DNA from 2 places in the Sphingosinicella wutangchuni genome. Region 1 is predicted to be linked to the other one. Evidence: predicted binding sites of a transcription regulator. Region 1 holds the regulator's gene; the other holds the start of a gene.
What was found. The regulator LexA, encoded in region 1, represses DNA repair genes until DNA is damaged. The targets are predictions, from matches to a motif close to GTTCCNCNCTTGTTCT.
Positions count from the first base shown of each region.

Region 1 (3,399 bases):
GCCCTGAACGCCTTCGTCGCCGGTCCCGCGTCGTTCGTCGCGGGCTTTCCCAGCCGGTCGAGCCATGGGCCGCCGTCGTCGAACAGATGGCTTGAGCTACTTTCTGCCGATTAGGAGGGGCGGACACAGATTCACGTGGGGAGAATCGCCATGGAAACCGACCTGCAATATTATACCCGGCTCGTGATCGAAGAGCTGCGCGCCGCCCGCCGCGCCGATGCGCCCGATAAGCGCCGTGCGCACGAGCTGCGGGCCAACGCCTTCACGCTGCAGATGCACCGGCTCGAGAATATGCCGGTCGCCAGCAACCCGCAGATCCGCCTGCGCCCGCTCCCGCTGGCCGCCTGAACGCAGAACGCCCCGGCACCATGAGATGCCGGGGCGTCACTGTCGCTTCAGGGAAGAAGGATCAGGGGCTGACCGGGAAGTCCTCGTCGTCGTCGTCATGCTCAAGCGCGGCCAGGATGAAACCGGCGAGAATGACCCCGCCCAGCAGGAATGCCATGATGTGGCCGCTGCCCCCATTGAGGCTGCTTTCGCCCGCGGCGCCGAGCGATTCAGACTGCGGCTGAATGGAAGCTGCGGGGGCGGCGTTGCTCGCCACCGCCGGTGAGACCATCAGGCCCATTGCGGCGACCGCCGCCAAAGTCCGTTTCAACATTTGTGATTCCCTCCGTACGAACACGTACTGCTCGGCATGTCCTGCACATGCCTCGCGATAACGAGGTCGCTATCGAGGGGTTCCGGTCGCAGTCGCCCGATCCGGGCCGAAAAGGTGTGTTTTGTCGCGCATTTGCGGCGCTTGGCCGAACCGGCGGGTCATGCCGCGGTGCACGACCCCAGCGGATGGCAAAAGCGTCTCGGCGGGGGAGTGCTAGTCGCCTTTGACGGCCGCCAGTTCGTTGCCGGACGGGTCGAGGAAATGGAAGCGCCGGCCGCCAGGAAAGGCGAAGATCGGCTGCACGATCCGGCCGCCGGCCTGCTCGACCGCGGCGAGGGTGGCTTCGAGGTCGTCGACGTCGATCACCGGCAGCGGCGCCTTGGTCGCCTCGGCCGCGTCCGCCTGCAGGCCGATATCGGTGTCGCCGGTCATCGTCGCGGCATAGGTCGGCCCGAACTCGGTCAGCCCCCAGCCGAACGCGCGCTCGTAAAAATCCTTGGCCGGGCCGATCGCGGCGACGGGAAGTTCGACATAATTCAGGCGTGCCATCGCAGCCTCCATGGATAGGGTTGGAAAACCGCAATCGGCCGATCAATAGCGGCGCAGCAGTCCGGACAATTTGCCCTGAACCACGACCTGTTCGGGGCGATAGCGCTGCGGGTCGTAATTGCGGTTGGCGGGATCGAGGCGGACCATCGAGCCTTCGCGGCGGAAGGTCTTGAGCGTCGCTTCCTCATTGTTGATCAGCGCCACCACGATCTCGCCGTCGCGGGCGACGTCGGTCTTGCGGATAAGGGCGTAATCGCCGTCGAGAATGCCCTCGTCGACCATCGAATCGCCAGCCACTTCGAGCGCATAATGCTCGCCCGGGCCGAGCAGGGCGGCGGGAACGGCGAGGCTCTCGGTGCCCTGCAGAGCCTCAATGGGCGTGCCGGCGGCGATCCGCCCGTGCAGGGGCAGCTCGATGATGTCGTTGCTGTTGGCCGGCTGCGGGAGCTGGACGGACGGCTTGGCCGCGGCCTTGCCGGCGCCCTCGGGCATCTTGACCACCTCCAGGGCGCGCGCCCGGTTGGGCAGGCGGCGGATGAAGCCGCGCTCCTCGAGCGCCGAGATAAGGCGGTGAACGCCGGACTTGGATTTGAGCTCCAGCGCCTCCTTCATCTCCTCGAACGAGGGCGAGACCCCCGTATCGGCGAGATGATCGTGGATGTAGCAAAGCAGCTCATGTTGCTTCTTCGTCAGCATGGTCCGGCTCCCTGGAACGTATAGAGAACGTGTAGGCAACGTTCCGAAATCTGTCAAGCGAGGTGAGGAACGCGTCCCGTGCCGCTTTGCAACCCCTTGATATGACTGGACGGGCGGCGCTTTCTAACGGGCGCGGTTTCCGGTAGATTGGCGACAGTCACGGTTCAGCCACCCGCGGGGGAGAGACAGGCGATGGACGACGAGGACGAAAATATCCGCCCGGCGGGCACCGGATCCTTCTTCGAAATGAAGCGCACGTGGCTGATCATGATCGTGATCGCGATCATCGCCGTCTTCTGGGGTATGGGCGGCCAGCGCACGGCGCGGGACAAGGCTCCCGAAGTCTATTCGGCGCAGGAACGGCACGCCAAGGAAGCGGACGAAATAGCCGGCTTTGGCCGGCGCGAGGCGCAGAACGAGGCCGCCGCGAACGGCTTTTAGGAGCCGGCCGCCACGGGGATTCCCGCCACTCGCAGGAAATTGGCCAGCAGACGGTGGCCATACTCGCTCGCGATGCTTTCCGGGTGGAATTGCACGCCGTGGATGGGAAGGTCGCGGTGGCGCAGGCCCTGCACGGTCGCGTCGTCGGCGGTTGCGTTGACCGCCAGCATATCGGACAGGCCGTCCGCCGCGACGACGAGCGAATGGTAGCGCGTGGCGGTGAAGGGCGAGGGCAGGCCGGCGAAGACCCCGCTGCCGTCATGGGTCACCGGGCAGGTCTTGCCGTGCATCACCCGGCCCGCGCGCACGACGCGGGCGCCGAAATGCTGGCCGATCGCCTGGTGGCCAAGGCAGACGCCGAGCAAAGGCCGCCGCGCCTCGGCGCAAAGCGCGACCAGGTCCAGCGACAGGCCGGCTTCGTCGGGCGTTCCGGGGCCAGGCGAGATCAGGAACGCCTCGGCCCCGCTCGCCAGCGCTTCCTCGGCGGAAAGCGCGTCGTTGCGAACCACCTCGACCGCCGCGCCCAGCTCCTGCAGATAATGGACCAGGTTCCAGGTGAAGCTGTCATAATTGTCGACGACCAGGATCACGGCTGTGCTCCGTTCCCGGTCGCGACGGGCGGCTTACGGAGCGGTCGCACCGCCCCGCTGCAGCGCCTGCTTGGCGGCGCGGATCGCGTCGCCATTGCGCTTCACCTTGAGCTCGGCAGCGACCGCGCGGCTGAACTGGGTGGCATATTCCTCGCCCATGATCTGCTCGAACTGGCCGCGCGTCGCCTGGATCAGGCCGGGCGCGCCGCCGGCATTGCCGGGCACCGCTTCGGCGAGATGCACCACGAACCAGCCCTCGCCATTGGGCGCGCGCAGCACGCGCGCCTTGCCCTTGGGCATCGAGAACAGCATCGCCAGCGGCGGCGGGACCGGCTGGCCCGGGCGGGCGATGTCCATGCGCCGCGCCGACACCGGCTGGACCGGCGGCAGCGGCAGCTTCGCTTCGGCAAAGGCCTGGGCGACGGGCATGCCGCCGTTGATCTTGGCCACGATCGCGGTGGC
Region 1 covers NZ_CP141588.1:65,645-69,043, forward strand. The annotation lists gene SH591_RS00350 (ComEC/Rec2 family competence protein) at 1-7, shown strand, start outside; gene SH591_RS00355 (hypothetical protein) at 151-348, shown strand; gene SH591_RS00360 (hypothetical protein) at 410-661, opposite strand; gene SH591_RS00365 (VOC family protein) at 875-1,210, opposite strand; gene lexA (transcriptional repressor LexA) at 1,253-1,906, opposite strand; gene SH591_RS00375 (hypothetical protein) at 2,099-2,347, shown strand; gene SH591_RS00380 (anthranilate synthase component II) at 2,344-2,937, opposite strand; gene SH591_RS00385 (peptidylprolyl isomerase) at 2,971-3,399, opposite strand, start outside.

Region 2 (3,399 bases), 340 kb from region 1:
ATCCCCGATCCGATCCTGCGCGCCGAATCGGCGCCGGTCGAAGCGATCAACGACGACGTCACGCGGCTCGTCCGCGACATGTTCGACACGATGTATGCGGCGCCGGGAATCGGCCTCGCCGCCGTCCAGGTCGCGGTGCCGCGGCGGCTGCTGGTCATCGATCTGCAAGACCCGGAGGAGGAAGGGGGCGAGCCGGTGCGCAACCCCTTCGTCTTCATCAATCCCGAGATCGTCGAGCGCTCGGACGAATGGAAGACCTACAATGAGGGCTGCCTCTCGATCCCCGACCAATATGCCGAGGTCGAGCGCCCCGCGACCGTCCGCGCCACCTGGCTCGACGAGACCGGCAAGCCGCGCGAGGGCGAATTCGATGGCCTGATGGCGGTCTGCCTCCAGCACGAGGTCGACCATTTGAACGGTGTGCTGTTCATCGATCATCTCTCGCGCCTGAAGCGCGACATGGTGGTGAAGAAGGTCCTGAAGGCCCGCCGCGACCGCGGCAACGCCGCGATTCTATAAGCTTTTCCTAGCTGCTCCCCGCAATCTGTTGCTCCCCGGCGAAAGCCGGGGCCCAGAGATCCCGCCGGGGAACATTAAGCCGCGACCGCGTCGATCGCGGCGCGGCAGTCGCGCGCGCATTCGCGGCACATTTCGGCGCAGATCCGGCAATGTTCGTGGTCGTGGCGCGCGCATTCTTCGGCGCAGATGTCGCAGGCGGTGATGCAGAGCTGCAGCATCTCCTGCAGCAAAGCTTCGTTGCTGCCGGTTTGGCGCGTCGCCACTTTCGCGGCCGCCTGGCAGATGTCCGCGCAGTCGAGGCAGGTGCGGATGCACTGGCGCATGTCCATGTCCTCGGCAGCGCAGGCATCGGCGCAGCTCGTGCATATGACGGCGCAGAACATGGCGTGGCGGACGGCGAGCGCGAGCGGCTCGTTGAGATGGCCACCGGCATCGGGATGGGCGGCGATCATCTTGGCGATCGACATGGCTTTCTCCTCTAAAAAGGCGAACGGGTTTCGCGTGGCGCCGGTTCCCGAATCCTGTTGAGCGCGACGCTCCGCTGCTCTAGGTTCCCATTTCGTTCCTGCGTGGGGTGTTGAGATGGATCCGATGATTTTGGTGGTAGTGGCGCTCGTCGCGGGGCTCGGCGCGGGCTGGTTCGTGGGCAACCGACAGGCCGCCGCCTTCCGCGCCGAGCGCGACCAGAGGCTTGAGGATTTCCGCAAGGCGATCGCCGACCTCGCCGCCGCCGAGGAGCGTGCCAAGCAGGTGCCGGCGCTGCAGGAGCAACTCGATCAGGTCCGGCGCGAATGCGGCGAAGCCCGCACCGAATGCGCGCGCCTCTCGTCGAGCCAGATCGAGCGCGAGCGCGCCTTCGAAGCCCGGCTCCAGGAATTGAAGGAGGCGCGCGAGGCGATGAGCGCCCAGTTCAGCGAGATCGGCGGCAAGATCCTGGGTGAAGCGCAGAAGAGCTTCCTGGAACGCGCCGATGCGCGCTTCCGCCAGTCTGAGGAGACTGCCGGCAATGGCCTCAAAGCACTTCTCCAACCGGTCAACGAGCGGTTGCAGCGTTACGAGGAGGGGGTTGCCAAGGTTGAGGCGGAGCGCCGCGACGCCTTCGGCAATCTCGTCGGGCTGATTGAATCGATGCGGGTCGGTCAGGAGAAAGTCAGCTCGGAAGCGGCCAAGCTCGTTAACTCCCTGCGCAATGCGCCTAAGTCGCGTGGCCGTTGGGGCGAGCAGCAGTTGAAGAACGTGCTCGAGACGTGCGGGCTCACCGAAAATTGCGACTTCCAGACCGAGGTCAGCGTCGAAGGTGAGGAGGGCCGGCTCCGGCCCGACGTCGTCATTCGTATTCCCGGAGGGCGTACGCTGATCATCGACGCGAAGGTGTCCCTGAACGCGTACCAAGATGCTTTCGGAGCCGTGGATGAGGCGGAGCGCCACATCGGCCTCGCCGCCCATGCGGCGGCGATGCGGGCGCACGTCAACACGCTGGGCAACAAGGCCTATCAAACCCAGTTCGGCAACAGTCCCGATTTTGTCCTCATGTTCGTGCCAGGCGAACATTTCCTGTCAGCCGCCCTCGAACATGATCCAACCCTTTGGGATTACGCCTTCGACAGGAAGGTGCTGTTGGCAACTCCCACCAATCTGATCGCGATCGCCCGTTCGGTGGCTTCGGTTTGGCAGCAGGAGGCGCTCGCCCGCAACGCGCGCGACATCGCCCTTCTCGGGAAGGAGCTTTACGACCGCCTTGCAAAGGTTGGCGAGGATTTGCGGAAGGTGGGAACGGGACTGAACAGCGCCGTCAGCAACTTCAATACTTTCACGAATTCGTTCAATAGCCGACTGGTCTCAACGGGTCGGAAGTTCAAGGAACTCAATATCGAGACGGGTGCGCGTGAGCTTGAGGACGTGCCCGCCGTTGAGGCATTGGCCAGTGCGGGCGATCTGGTTCGGCCTGCTCTGCCGGATAGGAGGCGCGAGGACGAGGCGGAAGCGGCCGAATAGCCTAAACGTCCCAGTCGGCCCGGCGCTCGCCGCCGCACCCGGTGAAGCTTTCGCCGTCGGCGACCACCATCACCTGGTCGGCATAGCCGTGGCCGCTCATTGCGTCATTGCAGCGGCCGTGGGTGACGTCGACCACCAGCCGCTGGGTCTCGTAGCGGTGGCCGTTGAAGGTCGTGCGCGGCTCGGGCCGGGCGACGCGGATGCGCTTCTCGCCGTAATTGCCCTGATAGTCGATCACGCCGTTTGCGATGGTCAGCGCCCAGCCGGGTTCCTGGCCGCGCGCGCTGTAGCTTTCGTGCTTGTCGCCCGGCGCGCTCGCCGTCACGGCCGGATAGGCGCAGGCCGCGCACAGCGCCATCATCACGTAAGCGGGCCATTTCGGCATCGTGATTCGGGCCGTTTTCATGGGCGCCATAGCGAATGAGCGAATCGAAGGTTCCGCATCACGCGCGCCGCCACTGGTTGATCACTTCATAGGCCATCACCGCGGTGGCGACGGCGGCGTTGAGGCTGTCGGCCTTGCCCAGCATCGGCATCTTCACCAAAGTGTCGCACTCGGCCTCATAGGCCGCGGGAAGCCCCTGCGCCTCGTTGCCGACGAGGATGAAGCAGGGCTTGCCGTAGCGCGGCTCCTGATAATCCTGGCTCGCCTGAAGGCTGGTGCCGACGAGTTCGCCCTCGCCGGCGCGAAGCCAGGCGACGAACTCCTCCCAGGAGGCAGTGGCGATCTGCTGGGTGAAGAGCGCGCCCATGGTCGCGCGCACTGCCTCGACCGAGAAGGGGTCCACGCACTCGTCGACCAGGATCAGCCCGCCCGCGCCGACCGCGTCACCGGTTCTGAGGATCGTGCCGAGATTGCCGGGATCGCGCAGCGACTGGGCGACG
Region 2 covers NZ_CP141588.1:406,561-409,959, reverse strand. The annotation lists gene def (peptide deformylase) at 1-519, shown strand, start outside; gene SH591_RS02070 (four-helix bundle copper-binding protein) at 594-986, opposite strand; gene rmuC (DNA recombination protein RmuC) at 1,102-2,514, shown strand; gene SH591_RS02060 (hypothetical protein) at 2,516-2,920, opposite strand; gene SH591_RS02055 (TrmH family RNA methyltransferase) at 2,958-3,399, opposite strand, start outside.
Region 2: a site for LexA is predicted at 1,070-1,085, ahead of rmuC (DNA recombination protein RmuC). Genes of this name have one in related genera too.